Colwellia sp. M166: one gene and its partner. The protein of the gene in region 1 interacts with the protein of each later gene in a pairwise test. Links are inferred from orthologs where the notes say so. Each region holds a gene or a part of one and is shown on either strand. Other genes may lie near its edges. The genes, in order: odhB and lpdA.

The links.
Region 2: the proteins of odhB (region 1) and lpdA interact in binary tests that used the Escherichia coli proteins (3 or more experiments, as listed by UniProt). The link is inferred for Colwellia sp. M166 from one-to-one orthologs.

The regions. Positions count from the first base shown.
Region 1 is NZ_CP040755.1:198,446-210,687, forward strand. What follows is about bases 3,929-6,922. They hold odhB (2-oxoglutarate dehydrogenase complex dihydrolipoyllysine-residue succinyltransferase), read left to right. Parts: upstream 3,929-4,659; coding sequence 4,660-6,186; downstream 6,187-6,922. Other genes in these bases: FGD67_RS00990 (2-oxoglutarate dehydrogenase E1 component), read left to right, coding at 3,929-4,608; sucC (ADP-forming succinate--CoA ligase subunit beta), read left to right, coding at 6,361-6,922. In the rest of the region: sdhA (succinate dehydrogenase flavoprotein subunit), read left to right, coding at 1-986; FGD67_RS00985 (succinate dehydrogenase iron-sulfur subunit), read left to right, coding at 997-1,707; more of FGD67_RS00990, read left to right, coding at 1,804-3,928; more of sucC, read left to right, coding at 6,923-7,527; sucD (succinate--CoA ligase subunit alpha), read left to right, coding at 7,527-8,399; FGD67_RS01010 (HNH endonuclease), read right to left, coding at 8,476-9,219. UniProt on the Escherichia coli protein: E2 component of the 2-oxoglutarate dehydrogenase (OGDH) complex which catalyzes the second step in the conversion of 2-oxoglutarate to succinyl-CoA and CO(2).
Region 2 is NZ_CP040755.1:3,030,794-3,042,945, forward strand. What follows is about bases 1-2,904. They hold lpdA (dihydrolipoyl dehydrogenase), read left to right. Parts: upstream 1-689; coding sequence 690-2,120; downstream 2,121-2,904. Other genes in these bases: aceF (dihydrolipoyllysine-residue acetyltransferase), read left to right, coding at 1-430; FGD67_RS13800 (hypothetical protein), read left to right, coding at 2,267-2,611; FGD67_RS13805 (bifunctional aconitate hydratase 2/2-methylisocitrate dehydratase), read right to left, coding at 2,863-2,904. Also shown: more of FGD67_RS13805, read right to left, coding at 2,905-5,658; acnB (bifunctional aconitate hydratase 2/2-methylisocitrate dehydratase), read left to right, coding at 6,155-8,746; FGD67_RS13815 (ABC transporter permease), read right to left, coding at 8,897-10,042; FGD67_RS13820 (ABC transporter ATP-binding protein), read right to left, coding at 10,039-10,995; FGD67_RS13825 (HlyD family secretion protein), read right to left, coding at 10,995-11,963. UniProt on the Escherichia coli protein: Lipoamide dehydrogenase is a component of the glycine cleavage system as well as of the alpha-ketoacid dehydrogenase complexes.

The DNA of each region.
Region 1 (12,242 bases):
GTGGTTACTTATTGAATAAAGATGGCGAACGTTTTATGGAACGTTATGCGCCAAACGCTAAAGATCTAGCGGGTCGTGACGTTGTTGCTCGTTCAATGATGACTGAAATCCGTGAAGGTCGTGGTTGTGACGGTCCTTGGGGTCCACACATCAAGCTTAAACTTGATCATTTAGGTCGCGAAACTTTAGAGAAACGTTTACCAGGTGTTTGTGATTTATCGAAAACATTTGCTCATGTTGATCCAGCTGAAGAACCTATTCCAGTTATCCCAACATGTCACTACCAAATGGGTGGTGTACCATGTAACGTTAACGGCCAAGCACTTAATATTGCTGCTGATGGCAAAGAAACGATTGTTGAAGGTTTATTCGCTGTTGGTGAAATCGCTTGTGTATCAGTTCATGGTGCGAACCGCTTAGGTGGTAACTCACTGCTTGATTTAGTGGTATTTGGTCGTGCAGCCGGTAACTTCTTAGGAACTTATTTAAGCGATACGCAATCAGCAAAAGATGCATCAGAATCTGATCTTGAAGCTGCTTTAGCACGTACTAATCGTTGGGAGTCATCTTCTAAAGGTGAATCACCTACGCAAATCCGTAAAGATTTGCAACAGTGTATGCAACTTAACTTCTCGGTATTCCGTGAAGGTGAAGCAATGGCTCAAGGCATGAAAGAGTTAACGGAAATTCGTGAACGTCTTAAAGATGCTCATCTAGACGACAAGTCTAGCGAGTTCAATACACAGCGTATCGAGTGTTTAGAATTAGACAACTTGATGGAAACTGCTTTTTGTTCAGCTAAAGCTGCTAACTTCCGTACTGAATCTCGTGGTGCTCATGCCCGTCAAGATTTCACGGAGCGTGATGATGAAAACTGGTTATGTCATTCTGTTTACACACCAGATAGCGAAGAAATGAGCAAGCGTACCGTTAATATGGCACCGGTTCACCGTGAAGCTTTCCCACCGAAAGCAAGAATTTACTAGGAGCGTTGTGATGAAACAAGTTTTTTCTATTTACCGTTACAACCCTGATGTTGATAACAAACCTTACATGAAAGATTATGAGCTGGAAGTTCCCGAAGGCTCAGACATGATGGTATTAGATGCGCTAATTTTGCTGAAAGAGCAAGATTCTAGCCTGTCATTTCGTCGTTCATGTCGTGAAGGTGTTTGTGGCTCTGACGGCTTGAACATGAATGGTAAAAATGGTTTGGCCTGTATAACGCCTTTATCTGCAATTCCAGCAAATAAAATCGTCTTACGTCCATTACCAGGTTTGCCAGTAGTACGTGATTTAATTATTGATATGACACAGTTTTATAATCAATATGAAAAAATCAGACCTTACCTGATCAATGATGGTAAAGAACAACCAGCACGTGAACATTTGCAATCTATCGAAGAACGTGAAAAATTAGATGGTCTGTATGAATGTATTTTATGTGCGTGTTGTTCAACATCTTGTCCTTCTTTTTGGTGGAACCCTGATAAATTTATTGGTCCTGCCGGCTTATTACATGCTTATCGTTTTCTTATTGATAGCCGTGATACAGCAACAGAAGAGCGTTTAGATGATTTACAGGATGCTTACAGCGTATTTCGTTGTCACGGCATCATGAACTGTGTTGACGTTTGTCCGAAAGGATTGAACCCAACAAAAGCCATTGGCCATATTAAGTCAATGTTGCTAACCAGAGCGGTTTAACTAAAACAGTAGAGTATATCGAGCACAACTGATGTACTCTGCTATTTTTATTAGACAATTTGTTTTTATTGCTTTTATCCCATAAAGGAACAGGCAATGCCCGAAGGTGATATGAAGGCTTGGATAGAGTCTTCCCATTTAAGTGGTGCGAACGCTGCTTATATTGAAGAATTATACGAATCTTATCTGGATAACTCGCAATCTGTCTCAGCAGAGTGGCGAGATATTTTCCAACAACTTCCTAAAATTGAAGGTGCTGACGTTGAATATCGGCATTCTGAAATCCGTGACGAATATAAAGCGCTAGCCCAACAAACACAAAAAACCGTGGTTGTTTCAGGTGGTAGCGATGCTAAGCAAGTAAAAGTTTTACAGCTTATCAATGCTTTTCGTTTTCGCGGGCATCAAAATGCTAACCTTGACCCCTTAGGGTTATGGCAACGTGAAAAAGTACGTGACCTGCAATTATCTCATCATGAACTATCGGAAAATGATTTCGATCGTGAGTTTAAAATAGGTTCTTTGGCTATTGGCCAAGAAACAATGAAACTTGGTGAGTTATATAAAGCGCTTAAAACTACTTATTGTGGTTCTATTGGTGCTGAATATATGCATATTACCTCGACTGATGAAAAACGTTGGTTACAACAACGTCTTGAATCAGTACAGTCACAAGCCGTGCTTAGCGTTGAAGAGAAAGAAGAAATTTTCAAGGGCTTAGTTGCGGCTGATGGTCTTGAAAAGTATCTAGGAGCTAAATTTCCAGGTGCCAAACGTTTCTCGCTTGAAGGCGGTGATGCCCTAGTCCCAATGTTGAAGCAACTGATCACTCGTGCCGGTACGCAAGGCGCCAAAGAAGTGGTTATGGGTATGGCTCATCGTGGTCGCTTAAATGTGCTGGTTAACGTTATGGGCAAGAATCCATCAAAATTATTTGATGAGTTCGGTGGTAAACACGATGAAATATTATCTTCAGGTGACGTTAAATATCACCAAGGTTATTCATCTGACTTTGTCACGCCGGGCGGTAATGTGCATTTAGCCTTAGCGTTTAACCCATCGCATCTTGAGATTGTTAACCCTGTGGTTATCGGTAGTGTGCGTGCACGTTTAGACCGTCGAGATTGTAATGAGGGTGATTTAGTCTTACCTATTACTATCCACGGTGACTCAGCGATTGCTGGTCAAGGTGTGGTACAAGAAACTTTTAACATGTCGCAAGCACGGGCGTTTAAAGTCGGCGGTACTATTCGCATTGTGGTGAATAACCAAGTGGGTTTTACAACATCCAGCTCTGAGGATACCCGCAGTGGTGAATATTGTACTGAAGTCGCTAAAATGGTTTCAGCACCTATTCTTCATGTTAATGGTGACGATCCAGAAGCTGTGATCTTAGCAACACAAATTGCGCTTGATTACCGTAACGAATTTAAACGTGACGTGGTTATTGATCTTGTTTGTTACCGACGTCATGGACATAACGAAGCTGATGAGCCTAGCGCGACACAGCCCCTTATGTATAAAAAAGTTAAAAAACATCCTACGCCTCGTCAACTTTACGCTGATCAATTGAATGCGGAAGGCTCTCTCACTAAAGCAAAAACTGATGAGTTAACCGCTTATTATCGTAAGTTGCTTGATGAAGGCCAATGTACCGTTGAGCAATGGCGTCCAATGACTGAGCATTCTGTTGACTGGTCACCTTATATTGGTCATAACTGGGATGATGATTACGAGAAAGAAATCTCACTTGAAAAGCTGAAAGAATTAGCGGCAAAAGTCGCCCATATTCCAGCCGATCATGCCGTACATAATCGTGTAAAGAAAATTTACGATGATCGTGAAAAAATGGCTAATGGTGAAAAACTACTTGATTGGGGCATGGCAGAAAACTTAGCTTATGCGTCAATTGTTGATTTAGGTAAACGTGTACGTATTACCGGTCAAGATTCAGGTCGTGGTACCTTCTTCCATCGTCATGCAGTATTACATGCTCAAGATGACGGCAGCCGTTATTTACCTTTGCAAAATGTTCGCGAAGGTCAAGGCCCGTTTGATGTTCATGATTCCGTGTTATCTGAAGTATCCGTATTAGCATTTGAATATGGTTACACAACAGCTGAGCCGAGTGGTTTAACTATTTGGGAAGCACAATTTGGTGATTTTGCTAACTGTGCACAAGTAGTATTTGATCAATTTATCAGTTCGGGGGAGCAAAAGTGGGGCCGTTTATGTGGCTTGACTATGTTGTTACCTCATGGCTATGAAGGTCAAGGTCCAGAGCATTCATCAGCACGTTTAGAACGCTTTTTACAGCTTTGTGCTGATCACAACATGCAAGTTTGTGTACCTTCGACACCTGCGCAAGTATTTAATATGCTGCGTCGTCAAGTCGTTCGTCCTATGCGTCGTCCATTGGTGGTTATGTCACCGAAATCATTATTACGTCACCCGTTAGCGGTTTCTTCGTTAGAAGAGCTATCAACGGGGGTCTTCCATAATGTTATTGGTGAAGTGGATGAGCTTGATGCCGATGGTGTTGAACGCGTGGTGTTCTGTAGTGGTAAAGTTTACTACGAATTACTTGATCAGCGTCGTAAGAATGAGCAAAGCAATGTTGCTATCATTCGTATCGAACAATTGTATCCATTCCCAGAAGAAGAGCTAAAAGCTGAAATTGAAAAATATCAGCATGTTAAGCAATTCGTTTGGTGTCAGGAAGAACCGCAAAATCAGGGTGCTTGGTACTGTTCACAGCATCACTTTAGAGCGGCAATCCCTGGCAATACGTATTTGACATATGCAGGTCGTAATGCTTCTGCAGCTCCTGCGGTAGGTTATATGTCGGTTCATGTTAAAGAACAACAGGCGCTAGTTCATGACGCGCTTAATGTAGAATAGACCCTCTTTTTTATAAAGAGATTAATTAAGAGTGTGTAAGGAATATTATAAATGACAACCGAAATCAAGGTTCCCGTTTTACCTGAATCAGTTGCAGATGCAACAATAGCGACTTGGCATGTACAAGTAGGCGATAAAGTGTCTCGTGATCAAGTATTAGTAGATATTGAAACTGATAAAGTAGTGCTAGAAGTACAAGCATTATCTGATGGTGTGATGACTGAAATATCACAAGCTGAAGGTGCTACGGTTTTAGGCGAGCAAGTTATTGCTATTCTTTCAGAAGGTGAGGGAGAAGCTCCTGCATCTGAAAGTAAAAGCGAAGATACTTCTGCAAAAAACAAAAGCGAAGATTCAGCTGCAGCAACTAAAGCTCCTGCTGATAAAGGCTCAGTAAAAGTGATTGATATTGTGGTACCGGTATTACCAGAGTCAGTTGCTGATGCAACGGTAGCAACATGGCATGTTGCTGCAGGCGATACCGTTACTGTTGACCAAAACTTAGTTGATATTGAAACCGACAAAGTGGTTTTAGAAGTGGTAGCACAAGCTGATGGTATAATTGGTAAAATAATTCACGCTGAAGGCGATACAGTATTAGGTGACCAAAAATTGGGTGAACTTAACGCTGGCGCATCAGCAAGCGCTGCCCCTGCTGCCTCAGCTGAAGAAGCGATTAGTTCAGATGAGCTAGCTAGCCCATCAGTACGACGTTTAATGACCGAAAAAGGCTTAACCGCAAATGACGTTGTTGGTACTGGCAAAGGCGGTCGTATTTCTAAAGAAGACGTTGAAACTGCTTTGAACAAGCCAAAAGCAGCACCGGCAAAAGCCGCGGCGTCAGCGCCAGCAGCACAAGCTGCTGCCGCATTAGGTGAACGTACGCAAAAACGTGTTCCAATGACGCGTTTACGTAAAACTATCGCGACACGTTTGTTAGAGGCGAAAAACTCTACCGCCATGTTAACCACGTTTAACGAAGTTAACATGAAACCAATTATGGATCTTCGTGCGCAGTATAAAGACGTATTTGAGAAAACCCATGATACCCGTTTAGGTTTTATGTCTTTCTACGTAAAAGCGGTTACTGAAGCACTTAAACGCTACCCAGCGGTAAATGCATCAATTGACGGTGACGATATCGTTTATCATAACTTTTTCGACATCTCAATTGCGGTATCTACACCACGTGGTTTAGTAACACCGGTATTACGTGATGCTGACCAACTTAGCATGGCGGGTATCGAAAACGGTATTCGTTCGTTAGCGATTAAAGGCCGTGACGGTAAATTGACCATGGACGAAATGCAAGGTGGTAACTTTACTATCACTAATGGCGGCGTTTTTGGTTCATTAATTTCAACACCTATTCTTAACTTGCCACAAGCAGCTATTTTGGGTATGCATAAAATCCAAGACCGCCCAATGGCTGTTGACGGAAAAGTTGAAATTTTACCTATGATGTACCTAGCACTTTCTTATGATCATCGTTTAATTGATGGTAAAGAATCAGTAGGTTTCTTAGTAACAATAAAAGAATTGTTAGAAGATCCAACACGCTTGTTACTTAACATTTAGTTAAACATTTACTCAGCATGTTATTAAAATCTTTTGTTCGATGTAGACTATAGTATTAAGCTCTAAGGACTAGGTTCTTTAGAGCTTTTGTACTATAATCGATCGACTTTTTTCGATGGTAATAATTTTTATGATGATTGCCATCTTCATCTACAGATAAATGGATAAAACACCATGAATTTGCATGAATATCAAGCGAAACAATTATTCGCTGAATATGGTTTACCAGTTTCTGAAGGTTTCGCTTGCGATACTCCTCAGGAAGCGGCAGAAGCAGCTGATAAAATCGGCGGCAATATGTGGGTTGTTAAAACTCAAGTACACGCGGGTGGCCGTGGTAAAGCTGGCGGTGTTAAGCTAGTTAAAACTAAACAAGAAATCAAAGATTTCGCTCAAAACTGGTTAGGTAAAAACTTAGTTACTTACCAAACTGACGAAAATGGTCAGCCAGTAGCTAAAATCTTAGTAGAAAGCTGTACAGATATTGCTAACGAATTATACCTTGGTGCTGTTGTAGACCGTGCAAGTCGTAAAGTAGTATTCATGGCGTCTACTGAAGGCGGTGTTGACATCGAGAAGATTGCTGAAGAAACTCCTGAGTTAATTCACCAAGCTGAAATCGATCCATTGGTTGGCGCTCAACCTTACCAAGCACGTGAATTAGGCTTCAAGTTAGGTTTAAACCCAACGCAAATGAAGCAATTTGTTAAGATCTTTTTAGGTCTTGCAAAAATGTTTGAAGATTTCGATTTCGCTTTATTAGAAATCAATCCGTTAGTAATCACTGACGAAGGTAATCTTCACTGTTTAGATGGCAAAATTGGTATCGATGGTAATGCTTTATACCGTCAACCTAAAATGCGCGCATTTCACGATCCATCTCAAGAAGATGAGCGTGAAGCACATGCAGCAAGATATGAATTAAACTACGTAGCTTTAGACGGCAATGTAGGTTGTATGGTTAACGGTGCTGGCCTTGCAATGGGCACAATGGATATCGTTAACTTACACGGCGGCAAGCCAGCTAACTTCCTTGATGTTGGCGGCGGGGCGACTAAAGAACGTGTTTCTGAAGCATTCAAAATCATTCTTTCTGACGACAACGTTAAAGCTGTTTTAGTTAACATCTTTGGTGGCATCGTTCGTTGTGACATGATTGCTGAAGGTATTATTGGCGCGGTTAAAGAAGTAGGCGTTAAAGTACCAGTGGTAGTACGTTTAGAAGGTACTAATGCTGAATTAGGTCGTGAAGTTCTTAAAAACTCTGGCTTAGATATCATTGCTGCTGAGTCATTAACTGATGCAGCGACTAAAGTTGTAGCAGCTGCGGAGGGCAAATAATGTCTGTCTTAATTAACAAAGATACTAAAGTAATCTGTCAAGGTTTCACTGGTGGTCAAGGTACATTCCATTCAGAACAAGCACTTGAGTACGGTACACAAATGGTGGGTGGCGTAAGCCCAGGTAAAGGCGGTCAAACGCATTTAGGCCTTCCAGTATTCAATACAGTACGTGATGCAGTAGAAGCAACTGGCGCAACAGCTACAGTTATCTATGTTCCTGCACCATTTTGTAAAGATGCAATTTTAGAAGCTATTGATGCCGGCATCGAGCTTATCGTTACTATCACTGAAGGTATTCCAACTTTAGATATGGTTGACGTTAAAGCTAAGCTTGATCAATCTGGCGTTCGTATGATCGGTCCTAACTGTCCAGGTGTTATTACTCCTGGCGAAACTAAGATTGGTATCATGCCTGGTCACATTCACAAGCCTGGTAAAGTAGGTATTGTTTCACGTTCTGGTACGCTTACGTACGAAGCCGTTAAACAAACAACTGATGCTGGCTTTGGCCAATCTACTTGTGTAGGTATTGGTGGTGACCCTATCCCTGGTACTAACTTCATCGACGTATTGGAAATGTTCCAAAACGATCCACAAACTGAAGCAATCGTAATGATTGGTGAAATTGGTGGTACAGCTGAAGAAGAAGCGGCAGAATACATCAAAGCAAACGTTACTAAGCCTGTTGTATCTTACATTGCTGGTGTTACTGCACCAGAAGGTAAGCGTATGGGTCACGCTGGTGCGATTATCGCTGGTGGTAAAGGTACAGCTGATGAGAAATTCGCTGCTCTTGAAGCGGCTGGTGTTAAAACTGTACGTTCTTTAGCGGACATCGGTAAAGCACTTAAAGAGAAAACAGGTTGGTAAGCGATTCGCTTATAGCTTGTAATTCTTAATAAAAACCCGTCTGCTCTAATAGAGCGCGCGGGTTTTTTTTAGAGTATCACTTTATATTTTTATAAAGAGATCTAAAAAGGTTCTTCTCTGTTGCATCCTCTACTAATGTACCTTTTAATGCTATGAACGCTAGCTCTTTGGCTTCTTCCAGTGAATGACCACGAACACTAATAATATCTTTATAGTCGTACCATCTAATTCCATTTTCTTTAATCGCAATTTGAAATGAGTAGTTATTACTCTCACCATAAATTCTGACTTTATGATGGTTATACTTATTCTCAATAAAAGGTTTATTATTTTTCGTATTGCCTCTTACCCATTTCTCACTATGAACAAAATTGCTTATAACCTTATATAAGTTAAGTATTTTTCCACTTAGTTCTTGATCTTTTTTGGTTAAATGTTCAATACAAGTACTTCCAACAATTTTATAGCCCCAATTAGGGTGATAAGTTTGATGCTCATACCTAATGGCAGTTCCGCAGTTTGCTCGTTCACATTCACCAGCCAAGTCACCTAGATCATCAATTGATAACAGGCTCCAGCCAGTATTCGGTTCTATTAGTCCATGCTCACGGGCATGACAACCTTTACATAATGATATGCAATCGCTAATTGCGTACTCCCAAGGTAATTTACCTTCTAAATAGTTGGTGTGGTGAGCTTGCAGCACTACCTCATGATTTGATCTTTGACATTTTAAACAAGTATACCTATCTCTAGCTTTAACTTTATCTGCAAACTCAAACCAAGCACTATTTCTATAAAATTTTTTTATTGTACTCATGTTTAATTCCATTTAATAAGCCTAATATTCATTACATTGCCTTAAACACATTTCTAAATCAAGGCACTTCAAGTGCGTAAAATCAAAGGGGTCAGGTACATTTGATTTTTCAGTTAGAAAAAAATTAGACGGACATATATGGACGCTTCCTTGATGTCAACCCAAGTGAATACGAAAACATAACAAAACGGGCTTATGTTTTTGATTACTGAGCATTACTCTTTTCATACTTTTGTTCATGATGACAGGCGCTTTCGCTTGCTTAAAGCAAACTGTACTGACATATATTCGAGCTATGGTTTGTTATCCATGCTCCAGATAAGTTGCGAACTAGAAATACCTTAAAACATTGTTCACCCAAACGTGATAGATACACTTGTCCTCTCACAGGCTTTGTTCTAGTTGGCTAGTGCCTTTTTTTCATCTTATCAACAACAGTCTTGAAAAGTTTTCTGGATAAATTAAGTCCCCTCTAGCAGCCTAAACACCCACACAGACTCATGGCCTTTGTCCTGCACAGGCTTACTAGAGGGTAAAACGGGTCGTCAATCATGTGATTACCTTAACCGGTTGAGGCGTGTAATGGCATTGCTTTTGTAACAATGTCCACATGATGCGTGCTAACTTGTGCGCAGTGGCAACCGCGGTACAATTGAACGGTTTTCGTGCACTTAACTGGGTTATCCACACACTCAATGCATCGTGTTTCTTTCTGGCATGAACGATGATGGCACGCGCACCATGGATAAGCTGTTTACGCAGGTATTGGTCTCCACGTTTACTGATGCCGCCCATCACGCTTTTATTGCCTGAGGCAAATTGTTTGGGTGTAATGCCTAGCCAAACAGCAAAGTCGCGTGCACTGGTGAAGGCTTGTCCACTGCCTATAGAGGCAATAAAGGCAGAAGCATTGAGGTAACCAATGCCAGGGATACTCAATAGTATTTGCCCTAATGAATTGGCTTCAATGTCAGTTTTTAATTGTTTTTCAATCGCTTTAATACGTAGGTTTAAGGTTTTGAATTCTTGATAAACATCGTTAACTAGCCACTGAACTGATACCGATAACGTGGTATCAAGTGATAATGCTTGCATACTTTCATTAAAAGCAGGTATGCCTAACGGGAAAACAAGGCCAATGTCAGCTAATAAACCACGTAGTTGATTAGTGACCGCTGTACGTGTTTTTAAGTAACCTTTCTCGCAAGCGATGTAGCATTAACGTTTCTTGCTGAGTTTGGGTTTTGATGGGGACAAACCGAATGAAAGGTCGCCTACTTGCTTCGAATATGGCCAGTGTATCGTTACTGTCATTCTTGTTTCCTCGCACAAAAGGTGTCACGTGTTGCGCAGGAATTAAGTGCACAGTGTGACCGATGGATTCAAACAACCGGCCCCAATAATGAGAAGAATAACAGGCCTCCATCACAACACGACATGGGGGTTGCATTTGCATAAAATGCTTCAGTTGAGCGCGGTTCAAGCGCTTATTAAAAACGCCTTTATTAGCCTCAGTAAACCCCATGAGTTGAAAAACGTTTTTTGCTAAATCAATTGATATTGTGCTAACTTTCATGACGGACGTTCCTTAAATTAACTGATTGTTTTTAACCAGTTTGGCGCATTGACGCCGTAATTGGGAGCGTCCATCTCATCACCCATTCTAAATTAATTGCTTGTAATCAAAGGGGTCAGGTACATTTGATTTTCATTTAAATACCATCATGTCTATATTCTCTTATCTACCGTTATCGCGGTGGCGACGACACCCAAAAAGTATTAGAGGGACAGCCACTCTAACTCTAGAAATTAGAGGGACACTCACTGTAACTCACTGTAAATTGATCGGCTTGGAGTTTGTTCATCAGTTTGGCGCCGGGGTGCCGACTGCACCCAGAGGGAGGCTATCGCCGGCCTCCCTCTGGACTCCCTCGGCGCTGCAACATTAAACGTGTGTCCTTCATGACGTCCAATATTCTTCGACGTACCAGTGCTGAACGTGCATCCATGCACTACAACGCTTTCACTGGCATCCATGCCAGTGATACGTGAATATTGGTCATCATTCCGGCGTTTAATGAAGCAGACTTAGCGTTTGGTTTATCTGTAGAGTTTATTCTTTAATATTTCAATAAACCGGTTTGCTAAATAACTACACCATAGAACTCACAAACTCTTGATCCCATCTCAGCAATGGAAACTGAATTTAGATAAGTACGATGTTTATCGGAGCCATGGATGGCGTAGACTGCCGTGTGAAGGGACGATTTTCGGCAGGTATAAACTTCGTGCCTAAATTCTGTTGGAATGTCTTGCTGTGTCGGGCGCCATGGGGAGTCCAGAGGGGCTTTTGGCGTGTAACGCCCCTCTGGGTGTTGTCGCCACCGCGACGCCAAGCAGAAAAATTAAACTCCAAGCTATTCAATTTATAAAACTAGATCTCACTTATTCTAATTTAGCCTTTTGGGGGGCGCATACTGGTTTGGCGTCGGGGGGCCGACTACACCCAAAAAAGAGAGGGGAGACTAGCGCCGCTCATACTTCTTTGGCTCTGGACTCCCTCGGCGCTGCTACATTAAACGTGTGTCCTTCATGACGTCCAATATTCTTCGACGTACCAGCGCTGAACGTGCATCCCGGCACTACAGCGCTTTCACTGGCATCCATGCCAGTGATACGTGAATATTGGTCATCATTCCGGTGTTTAATGAAGCAGACTTAGCGTTTGGTTTATCTGTAGAGTTTATTCTTTAATATTTCAATAAACCGGTTTGCTAAATAACTACACCATAGAACTCACAAACTCTTGATCCCATCTCAGCAATGGAAATTGAATTTAGATAAGTACGATGTTTATCGGAGCCATGGATGGCGTAGACTGCCGTGTGAAGGGACGATTTTCGGCAGGTATAAACTTCGTGCCTAAATTCTGTTGGAATGTCTTGCTGTGTCGGGCGCCATGGGGAGTCCAGAGGGGCTTTTGGCGTGTAACGCCCCTCTGGGTGTTGTCGCCACCGCGACGC
Region 2 (12,152 bases), 2.8 Mb from region 1 along the record:
AATCTTGAAAAAGTACATTCACATCGGTGTTGCGGTTGATACTCCAAATGGTTTGGTTGTACCGGTAGTACGTGATGTTGATCAAAAAGGCATTCATCAGTTATCACGTGAGTTACTTGAAATTAGCATCAAAGCACGTGATGGCAAGCTTAAGGCTGCTGATATGCAAGGTGGGTGCTTTACCATTTCAAGTTTAGGCGGTATTGGTGGCACGGCATTTACGCCGATTGTCAATGCACCAGAAGTGGCTATTTTAGGGGTTTCAAAATCTGAAATGAAACCCAAGTGGAACGGTAAAGACTTTGAACCTAAGCTTATGTTGCCATTATCAATGTCATACGACCATCGGGTAATTGACGGTGCGTTGGCAGCACGCTTTACTGTGCATCTATCAAATGTGATGAGTGATATTAGAACACTCATATTATAGTTCACTAACATTTGATATATATCAGCGTTATGTTGCAATAAGTTGGCAAAGTGAAAACCAGTGATTGATTTTCATTTTTGCCCACTTTTCATCAATAATTGCTGATTAAAAGATAGCGATCCTTGTGCGCTTTAAGTAAAATTGCGACAAGAAAAATACCAAAAGTGCTGAAAGTATTAATTGTTAATAGCTTTAATAAACGTTTGGCAAATATAGGCTGGCATAACCAGCAATAAATACATCAATTTTTGAGGTTAGCATGAGTAACGATATTAAAACTCAAGTAGTAGTTTTAGGTGCGGGTCCTGGTGGCTATTCAGCAGCATTTCGCGCAGCAGATTTAGGTTTAGACGTAGTGTTAGTTGAAAGCCGTGAGACGCTTGGTGGCGTTTGTTTGAATGTGGGTTGTATCCCTTCAAAAGCACTTTTACACGTAGCTAAAGTTATTGATGACGCGGCAGCAATGGCGTCTCATGGTGTTACTTTTGGTACTCCTAAAATTGATTTAGACAAAATTCGTGACTGGAAAGAAAGCGTTGTTGGTCAATTAACTGGTGGTTTAGGCGGTATGGCTAAAGCACGTAAAGTTAAAACGGTATTTGGTTACGGTAAATTCACTTCTGATAAAACTGTCGAAGTTGAAGGCGCTGATGGTAAAACAACCATTACTTTTGATAATGCGATTATTGCAGCAGGTTCTTCAGTAGTTGATTTACCTTTCATCCCAACTGAAGACCCACGTGTTATTGATTCAACCGGTGCTTTAGAGCTTCAAGACATCCCTGAAGAAATGTTGGTACTTGGTGGCGGTATTATCGGCCTAGAAATGGGGACGGTATATAAAGCACTAGGTTCAAACGTTTCTGTCGTGGAATTTGCTGATCAATTAGTGCCAGCTGCTGATAAAGACATTGTTAAAGTTTACACTAACTTCAACAAGAAAAAATTCAACATCATGTTATCAACCAAAGTTGTTGCAGTTGAAGCAAAAGACGATGGTTTGTATGTAACATTTGAAGGTAAAAATGCACCAGCTGAGCAAGTACGCTATGACAAGATTTTAGTTGCAGTTGGTCGTAAGCCAAATGGTCACTTAGTTGCGGCTGATAAAGCCGGTGTTAATGTTGACGAACGTGGTTTTATCAATGTAACTAACGAGCTTCGCACGAACGTAAACCATATTTTTGCTATCGGTGACGTTGTTGGTCAACCTATGCTTGCTCACAAAGCCGTACATGAAGCACATTGTGCTGCTGAAGTTATTGCTGGTAAGAAGCACGTATTTGACCCTCGTTGTATTCCTTCAATTGCTTATACTGATCCAGAAATGGCTTGGGTTGGTGTTACTGAGCGTGAAGCGAAAGAGCAAGGTTTAAACATTGAAGTAGCTAACTTCCCTTGGGCAGCTTCTGGTCGTGCAATTGCCTCTGCACGTACTGAAGGTAAAACTAAGATGATCTTCGAAAAAGAAACTGGCCGTGTCCTTGGTGGTGCTATTGTTGGTATCAATGCTGGCGAAATGCTAGGTGAAGTTTGTTTAGCCGTTGAAATGGGTGCTGATGCAGAAGATCTTGCATTAACTATTCATGCTCATCCAACACTAAATGAATCAATCGGCTTAGCAGCAGAAATCTTTGAAGGTTCAATCACTGATTTACCTAATGCAAAAGCAGTTAAAAAGAAAAAGTAATTTCTTGGGTCTTAAGGTTTCAGTAAGTTAATTAGAAAGCCAGCCGAGATGCTGGCTTTTTTGTGTTCTTAATTTGCAGTAGCTATCAATTTTTTGCACGACTATACTGATACTACAGACGTTTTATTTGGCTATAGGATATTTTAATGATGAAAATTACCGCTTTTTTAATAATATTATTATCAATTAGTGCTTGTTCAAGTCTTGCCACTACAGCCAATGGTGCGTCAGAATGGGATTTTGATCATCAAGTGCAGTTTAAACAAACAGATTTAATAGATGGTAAGTATCACCTACAAGTGATCACAAAACAAAATACAGAGTTTAGTAAATTAGCAACATTTTTAATGCGTCAGTCACTGCGTATTTGCAAAAGTTACGGTTTTAAAATTGAAGTGTTAGCAGGGGTAGAGCGCTTTGATGATAAATTGTCATTTCCTAATATGATTCTGCCTTCATTATCAGCGAATATTGAGTGTCCTAATCCATAATGTATTGAATGTCTTTCTGCGGTTAGTAATAAGTAACAAGACAGCAGTATGGGCGGCATTGAGCCGCTAAATTAACCTTACTGCTAGCTAATATCAATTTAGCGAAGACATAAAAAAAGGTGACTTATATTAAGTCACCTTTTTTGGTATTTAACCTTAAATGTTCTCTCAACTCTTGATTTAAGCATTAAGTCGAACATCGAGTTTAGCTAACGTTAACGAGCCATGTTAGCTAAACAAATAGACCAAGCTTATACCATTTTAATCGGTACGTACTTAGTGCTCATCTCTTCTGTAGGAGGAGCGAAGCGAGTTAAGTCAATACCTTCAACAGCAGCTTTATATTCTTCTAATGATGGGAAACGGCCAAGTACAGCTGAAAGCACAACTAGAGGTGTTGAACCTAGTAATGATTCACCTTTTTTCTCAGCAGTATCGGCAACAACACGACCTTGGAATAAACGCGTTGATGTTGCGATAACCGTATCGCCAGGTTCAGCTTTTTCTTGGTTACCCATACATAAGTTACAACCTGGGCGTTCTAAATACATAATGTTTTCATATTTAGTACGTGCTTCGCCTTTCGGGTTAGCATCATCAAATTCAAAGCCTGAGTATTTTTTAAGAATATCCCAGTCACCTTCAGCTTTTAACTCATCAACTATGTTGTAAGTTGGTGGCGCAACAACTAATGGCGCTTTAAATGATACGCTGCCGTTTTGCTGTTCAATGTTACGTAACATTTGAGCGATGATTTGCATGTCGCCTTTATGTACCATACAAGAGCCAACGAATGCTAAGTCTACTGGCTTGTCGTTGTAGTATGACACTGGACGAATAACATCATGTGTATAACGTTTTGAGGCATCGTCGTTGTTTACATCAGGATCAGCAATCATTGGTTGGTCGATAACATCTAAGTCGATAACAACTTCTGCATAGTATTTAGCTGCGTCGTCCGGTGCTAGTGCTGGACTAGTGCCTGATTTAACTTCTTCAATACGCTTGTTAGCTAATGCGATTAAACCGGTAAGCGTTTTAGCTTCGTTTTCCATACCCTTGTCGATCATGATTTGGATACGGCTCTTAGCAAGCTCGATTGACTTAATTAAGGTTTCATCATTAGAGATACAGATTGAAGCTTTTGCCTTCATTTCTGCAGACCAATCAGTGAAAGTAAATGCTTGGTCAGCCATTAATGTACCAATATGCACTTCAATGATACGACCTTGGAAGACGTTTTCGCCGCCAAATTGCTTAAGCATTTGTGCTTGTGTTGCATGCACAACATCACGGAAATCCATGTGAGCTTGCATTTTGCCTTTAAAGGTAACTTTAACCGACTCTGGAATTGGCATCGCTGCCTCACCTGTCGCCAGTGCAATGGCAACAGTACCTGAGTCGGCGCCAAATGCGACACCTTTAGACATACGCGTATGCGAGTCACCACCAATGATGATAGCGCGGTCATCGACAGTAATATCATTTAATACTTTATGAATTACGTCAGTCATCGCGTGGTAAACACCTTTAGGGTCACGCGCTGTGATTAGGCCAAACTTGTTCATGAAACTCATGAGCTTAGGAATGTTAGCTTTAGCTTTGCTATCCCAAACTGATGCAGTGTGACAACCAGATTGATATGCACCGTCAACTAAAGGAGAGATAGTTGATGCTGCCATCGCTTCTAGCTCTTGGCAAGTCATCGGGCCGGTAGTGTCTTGTGAGCCAACAATGTTCACTTTAACGCGCACATCTGAACCGGCATGAAGATCGGTTTCAGAAAGAACACCAACAGCATTTCTGTTGAATATTTTTTCAACGGCTGTCAGGCCTTGACCTGCATGTGAAATTTCTTTCGAAGCAGCATAAACAAGTTTAGTGGCTACGCCTAAAGCTTCAGAGGCAAAGGTTTGTAGTTTCTTACCAAATACAACAGCGTAAGAGCCGCCAGCTTTCATGAATTCTACTTTTTGCGGGGTAAAGGCTGAAGAGATGTCAGCTAGTTCTTTATCACCGTTTAATAGTTTCTTCGCTTTAGTATCAATCGTTAACACAGTACCAGTGGCAACTGAGTAAGCTTCTTCTAAAACAGCATCGCCATTTTCGTCAACAACGTTATTACCATTGGCATCTACTTTCTTAACCCAGTTTTTAAGATCAAGACCAATACCACCAGTGACATCAACAGTCGTTAAGAAGATTGGAGAAATACCGTTAGTACCTGCAACTACAGGTGCAATGTTAATAAATGGTACATATGGACTTGCTTGTTTACCGGCCCAAAGTGCCACGTTGTTAACACCAGACATACGAGAAGAACCAACGCCCATCGTGCCTTTTTCCGCAATAAGCATAACTTTTGCTTTCGGGTGCTTAGCTTGTAATGCTTGTATTTCTTTTTGTGCTTCTGGCGTGATCATACACTGGCCGTGTAACTCACGGTCAGCACGAGAATGTGCTTGGTGACCTGGAGAAAGTAAATCAGTTGAGATATCGCCTTCACCAGCAATATAAGTTACAACTTCAATTTTTTCTTCAATGTCAGGTAGTTTTGTGAAAAATTCAGCTGCGGCATAACTTTCTAAAAGCTCTTTAGCAACGGCATTGCCTGCTTTAAACGCGTCTTCAAGACGAGCTGTATCAGCATCGTATAAGAATACTTGAGTTTTTAATACGTTAGAAGCTGGTGTCGATAATGCTGAATCGTCACTTAATGCTAGGTCAAGTAGTGCTTCGATAGATGGGCCACCTTTCATGTGCGACAGCAATTCAAAGGCAAATTCAGGTGTTATCTCTGCTACAACTTCTTCACCTAAAATGATTTTTTTCAAAAAGGCGGCTTTTTCACCGGCGGCACTGGTAGTACCTGGTAAGGTGTTATAGATAAAGAAGTTCAAAGAATCTTCGCGGTGTGCGTGTCCTTGATCTTTAATTTGCTCAATGATTTCCGCTAATAACTCAGCACTATCGATAGGCTTAGGTGCTAAACCTAGCTCATTTTTACGATTTTCAATTTCTGCTATATATTCTAAATACAGGCTCATTTGATATTCTCTCTCTAGCTATAAGATGCTAATAACATGATCATTAGCTGGGACAAATTTTGGCGCTATTTTACCTGATTTTTTAACGACTATGAATCATTTGATAAAATAAACACTATTCATGGTGGTTATACCGGATAGAAGCTTTAGTTATGTTGATTATACTTTTCAATAATCTTCGCTTATATGCTTAAGCTGTTTATGCCAAACAAGCAGCTTAAACATAAACTTGCTGATTCGCTCTAATCATTTAGTCGTAGATGCAGTCCTCGTAAGAATCGCACATTATTGATTTAAAAGAATTATAAGTAACATTCATAGTAAGGATACAGTTGATGATTACCGCTGTAGTTCAATTAATGTACATGTTGTCGTATAATCGTAGTGAAAATTTTTTTAATCTTAGATACTTAACAAACTTAATTCGCGCCAACCTAATCAGGGCGGCTAAATAAAAGAATTAAGGTTAGCTATCCTTACCACAGAGGTGAACACCGTGCTTCAAGATTATCGTAAACATAGAGACGAACGCGCTGCTGAAGGTATTGTGCCAAAACCATTAGATGCTGAACAAACTGCAGCTTTGGTTGAATTAATTAAAGCACCACCAGCAGGTGAAGAAGAATTTTTAATTGATTTATTAACCAATCGTGTGCCTGCCGGCGTTGATGATGCCGCTTATGTAAAAGCCGGGTTTTTAGCGGCAGTCACCAAAGGTGAAACATCTTCGCCCATTTTATCACCAGAGCAAGCAACGAAATTACTGGGCACTATGCTAGGTGGTTACAATATTCAACCGATGATCGAACTTTTAGATAACGACACGCTATCTGCTGCTGCCGCTGAAGGTTTGTCACATACTTTACTGATGTTCGATGCTTTCCATGATGTGCAAGAAAAAGCCCAAGCCGGTAATACTGCAGCTAAGCAAGTATTGCAATCTTGGGCTGATGCCGAGTGGTTTACCGCAAAAGAGAAAGTCGCGACAAAAATTACCGTTAAAGTATTTAAAGTAAGCGGTGAAACTAATACTGATGATTTATCACCAGCGCCAGATGCTTGGTCACGTCCTGATATTCCTTTACACGCAAAAGCTATGCTTAAAATTGAGCGTGAGGGTATTACACCGGATGAAGATGGTGTTGTTGGCCCGATTAAGCAACTTGAAGCGTTACAAAAAGATGGCATTCCATTGGCTTATGTTGGTGATGTTGTTGGTACCGGCTCTTCACGTAAGTCTGCCACTAACTCAGTGCTTTGGTTTATGGGGGATGATATTCCTTGCATTCCTAACAAACGTAGTGGTGGTGTCTGTTTAGGCGGTAAAATTGCGCCTATTTTTTACAATACCATGGAAGATTCAGGCGCATTACCGATTGAATTAGATGTGCAAAAAATGCATATGGGTGATGTTATCGACATCTATCCATATGAAGGTGTTGTTAAAAGTGCGACCGGTGAAGTTATCGCTGAATTTAAACTCAGCCCAGTGTTATTAGATGAAGTTCGTGCTGGTGGTCGTATTCCATTGATTATTGGTCGAGGTTTAACGACCAGAGCTTGTGAAGCTTTAGGTTTACCTATGCCAGACTTGTTTGCTCAGCAAGCGCCAGTAACATCTTCAACTAAAGGTTTTACCTTAGCCCAGAAGATGGTCGGTAAGGCTTGTGGTGTTGATGGCGTTCGTGCTGGTCAATACTGTGAACCTAAAATGACCACCGTTGGCTCGCAAGATACCACCGGCCCTATGACACGAGATGAATTAAAAGATCTCGCTTGTTTAGGTTTTTCAGCTGATTTAACCATGCAGTCTTTCTGCCATACTTCTGCTTATCCTAAGCCGGTTGATGTCGTGACGCATCATACCTTACCAGATTTTATGATGGATCGTGGTGGTGTCTCACTGCGCCCAGGTGATGGTGTTATTCACTCATGGTTAAACCGTATGTTATTACCTGATACGGTTGGCACTGGTGGTGATTCACATACCCGTTTCCCGCTAGGTATTTCATTTCCTGCCGGCTCTGGTTTGGTCGCCTTTGCTGCCGCAACCGGTGTGATGCCGCTTGATATGCCTGAGTCAGTATTGGTACGTTTTAAAGGTGAAATGCAACCGGGTATCACCTTACGTGACTTAGTGCATGCTATTCCCTATTACGGCATTAAAAATGGTTTGTTAACGGTTGAAAAGGCGGGGAAAATTAATGAGTTCTCTGGCCGTGTATTAGAAATTGAAGGTTTGAAAGGCTTAACCGTTGAACAAGCATTTGAATTATCAGATGCTTCAGCTGAACGTTCAGCTGGCGGTTGTTCAATCAAGCTTGAAGAATCAGCTGTTGCTGAATATTTAAACTCCAACATTGTGATGTTGAAGTGGATGATCAGTGAAGGCTATGGTGATGTGCGAACGATTACGCGTCGTATCAAAGGTATGGAGGCATGGTTAGCTGAGCCATCATTGATGGCCGCCGACCCTGACGCTGAATACGCGCATATTATCGAGATAGATTTAGCTGATATTAAAGAGCCAATTGTTTGTTGTCCAAACGATCCTGATGATGCAAAGCTGCTGTCAGAAGTTGCCGGCACTGCAATTGATGAAGTCTTCATTGGTTCATGTATGACCAATATTGGTCACTTCCGCGCTGCGGGTAAATTGATTGAAAACTTTGGCAAAATTTTACCCACACGTTTATGGGTTGCACCACCAACGAAAATGGATAGAGATCAATTAACGGCTGAAGGTTATTACAGTATTTATGGCAAGGCAGGGGCTCGTATTGAAACGCCGGGTTGTTCATTGTGTATGGGTAATCAAGCGCGTGTTGAAGAAAAGTCTACTGTGCTGTCAACCTCAACACGTAACTTCCCTAACCGTTTAGGTAATGGCGCGAATGTATACTTAACCTCAGCTGAGTTAGCGGGTGTTGGTGCTATCTTAGGTAAGTTACCGTCAGTTGATGAGTACATGATGTATGCGTCGAAAATTAATGCAACAGCAGCTGATACTTATCGTTACTTGAACTTTCACACTATGGATAGTTATACCAAGAAAGCTGAGACGGTAATTTTACAAGTAGAAGCTTAACTTGCAGTCTTGCTGCTGATTTATAGCACACTAGAGCGTAGGTTTTGGTGTGTTATTGAGCTATGTATTGGCTTAATGAAAATAACTATAAACGTCGGTTGGTTTTTAAATCAATCGGCGTTTTTGTATTTTATTTCAATTGTTATAAAACTAATCGAGAGACTTTTTAAAGCGCAAGGCCGCAACCATCAAGCCTAGTAAGGTGAAGCCGATTAACCATACCATGTCAAACGTCATATCAACTACGGCTACATCACGTAAAACAACGCCACGCACCAGTCGAATAAAATGAGTTGCCGGTAAACCTTCTGCGATGTACTGCGCTATTTCCGGCATACCTTCGTAAGGAAACATAAAGCCGGATAATAATATCGACGGAAGTAATATAAATACCGTCATTTGCATTGATTGTAATTGGTTTTTCGCTAACGTAGATATTACTAAACCTAGTACTAAACTTGCAGAAATAAACAGTAGGGTTGCGAAAGTTAATTGCCATAAACCGCCATTAATTGGCGCGTTAAAAAAGAAATATCCCAAGCCTAAAATAATGATGACTTGAATGGCGCCAATAAATATATACGGAAAAATTTTACCTATCATCAGTTCAAGTGCAGCTAAAGGCGTGGTAATTAATAGTTCCATATTGCCACGCTCTCGCTCGCGAACAATAGCGGCTGAGGTAAACATGATCATGGTCATCGTGAGAATAATGCCGACCAGCCCAGGGACAATATTGACCACACTACGTTGCTCGGGATTATACAGTAAAGTCACTTCAAAGGTTGGTACATTACGGTTAACCGGTTTGTCTAATAATTCAGCTAAGGGCATATTGCGTAAACTTTTTATGCTAGCTGCAATCGCAGTATCAGAGCCATCGACTAACCATTGCGCAATCGGGCGGCTAGTTTCTTCATCGCTGGCTGGCGGTAAGCCAAAACCGACAGTAGCGTGGCGCACTAGACGTTGGCTAACATCTTTTGGAATGATCAGCACAGCGCGAACATCACCACGGTCAATAGCGGCTTGCGCTTGCGGTAACGAGGTATAATGATGGGTAAAATTAACGATACTAGTTGCTGAAATGGTTTGTTGTAACACCCGACTCAATGCGGTTTGGCTCTGATCGACGATACCAACCGGAATATGGCGAATATTGGTATTAATGGCAAAGGCAAAAAGTAGCAATTGCACTAAAGGGATCATGATCACCATCCCAAAAGTCATTCTGTCGCGTCTAAGTTGAATTAACTCTTTTATAACAATGGCTTGAATTCTTAATAAGGATTTCATGCCTTCACCTTATTTGTCTCTGCTGGCAAAATAGTATGACTGCCTGTTGATAAGACAAAAACATCTTCAAGACTCGCTCGAACTAAGTGCATTGCTGTGTGGCTCGGCATAATATGGCTTTGGTTTAGAAAGTCGATAGGATCGGTAATCGATTTATTGACCAACACGCGCAAATGAGCCCCCAGTTGTGAGGCCGATACCACTTCGGGTAAAGCAATTAACTGCTGTTTTAATTGTCTAAGATTATCGGTTGATACTTCAATAACATTCGCCGGCATGTTGGCCATTAATTGTGCGGGCGAATCATCAGCGCGCTTAATACCATTCTCTAAAATAGCTAATTTATGACAGCGTTCAGCCTCGTCCATGTAATGTGTTGAAACTAAAATCGTCATGCCTTGATCACAGAGATCAAAGAGTTGCTCCCAAAATTCACGACGATTTTCAGGATCGACCGCCGAGGTTGGCTCATCTAAAAACAATAATTTAGGTTGATGCATTACCGCACAAGCCAATGCTAAACGTTGTTTTTGTCCGCCACTTAAACTGCCAGCCAATTGCTTTTTAAGCTTTGATAATTGGTAAATACTGACCAGTTCATCGAGGCGAGCTTTTTGCTCTTTTGGGCTTAAGCCGTAAATACGAGCAATAAACTGCATGTTTTCGGTGATGGTTAAATCATCATAAAGCGAAAATTTTTGGGTCATATAACCTATTTGTCTGCGCAAGCGTTCCGCATCTTCAGGTAAATTAAGTCCTAAGACGTTTACGCTGCCGCTACTCGGTTTGAGCAAACCGGTGAATAAGCGAATAGCGGTGGTTTTTCCTGAGCCATTGGGGCCAAGAAAACCATAAATGCGCTGTTTTTCTACCTGCAAATTTAATGACGATACGGCGGTCGTTGCGGCAAATTTTCGGGTTAAATTGCGGGCATCAATGGCGAATTCAGTCATTAGCGTTCACTTAGGCCAGTTACCAGTGGTAAAACGACTTGGGCGGGAATGCCGCTAGGTAAATCGCTAGTATTGTCAGGCAACATTATTTCGGCTAAATACATTAAGTTAGCACGCTCAGCTTGGTTAAGCGCATAATAAGGCGTGAACGCCGGCTCGGTAGCTATCCAGCGCACCTTACCGAGAATAGGCTTAGCTAAACCGTCAACATGCACAGCTAATGGGTCACCGACTTTGATATGAACCCGGTAAGGCCCAGGAATATAAACACGGGCAAAAGGCGCTTTACCCGCTAGCACAATAGCTACAGGACTACCGGCAGTAACTCGTTCTCCTAAATTCCACGGTAAGTTATCTAAAATGCCATCACGCTTTGCCGTAATGGTCAAATTACTGAGCTTTTTTTCTTCACTGCTTAGCATGGCAATATTGCTTGCCAAAACCGCTTCAGCAATGGCTAAATCTTCAATCCGTGTACCATTAATCAGTTGTAATAATTGCTCTTGAGTACTGCTCAGTGTTGCTAAATTTTCATCCCGACTTGCGATGGCGTCATCAAGAGCGGCTTGGCTGGTTAAATTAGCTTTTATTAAACTTTTTGCTCGAGTGTAATTTGCCATACTTTTTGCCAGTGCTGCTTTAGCGCCTGCTACATTGGCTTTTGCAGCTGCTACCTCTTCTGCTCGGGCACCATTGTGTGCTTTGGTTAAGGTTGCTTGCGCCTGTTGTACTTGCGCTCTCGCTTTGGCAACCGATGCTTTTTGTAAGTCATCATCAAGCTTTACCAATACCATGCCTTTAGTGACCTTACTGCCGGCTGCTATGGGTAAGTCGGTGATCACTTCACTGACGGTTGCTGTGTGTGCAATACGATCACGCTCTAAGGTGCCTAACGCAACATTTTCTTGCTCGTGGCTACAGCCGACAAAAAGTAACAATATAAAGCTGATTAATATTTTATTAAGCATGATAAATTTCTTCCTGAAAATGCCGCTAAATTAGCCTATAGCTCAAGTTTACGCTTAAGGGCTACAAGTTCAAGGTAACGGTTAGAAAATGGCGATAAAATAGTGCTTATATCAATATGAGTGCGTTTAAATTATTCTTGTTTCGCTCAGGTTTTATCATTAGCCTGAGTAGCTAAGTTACGACGTTAG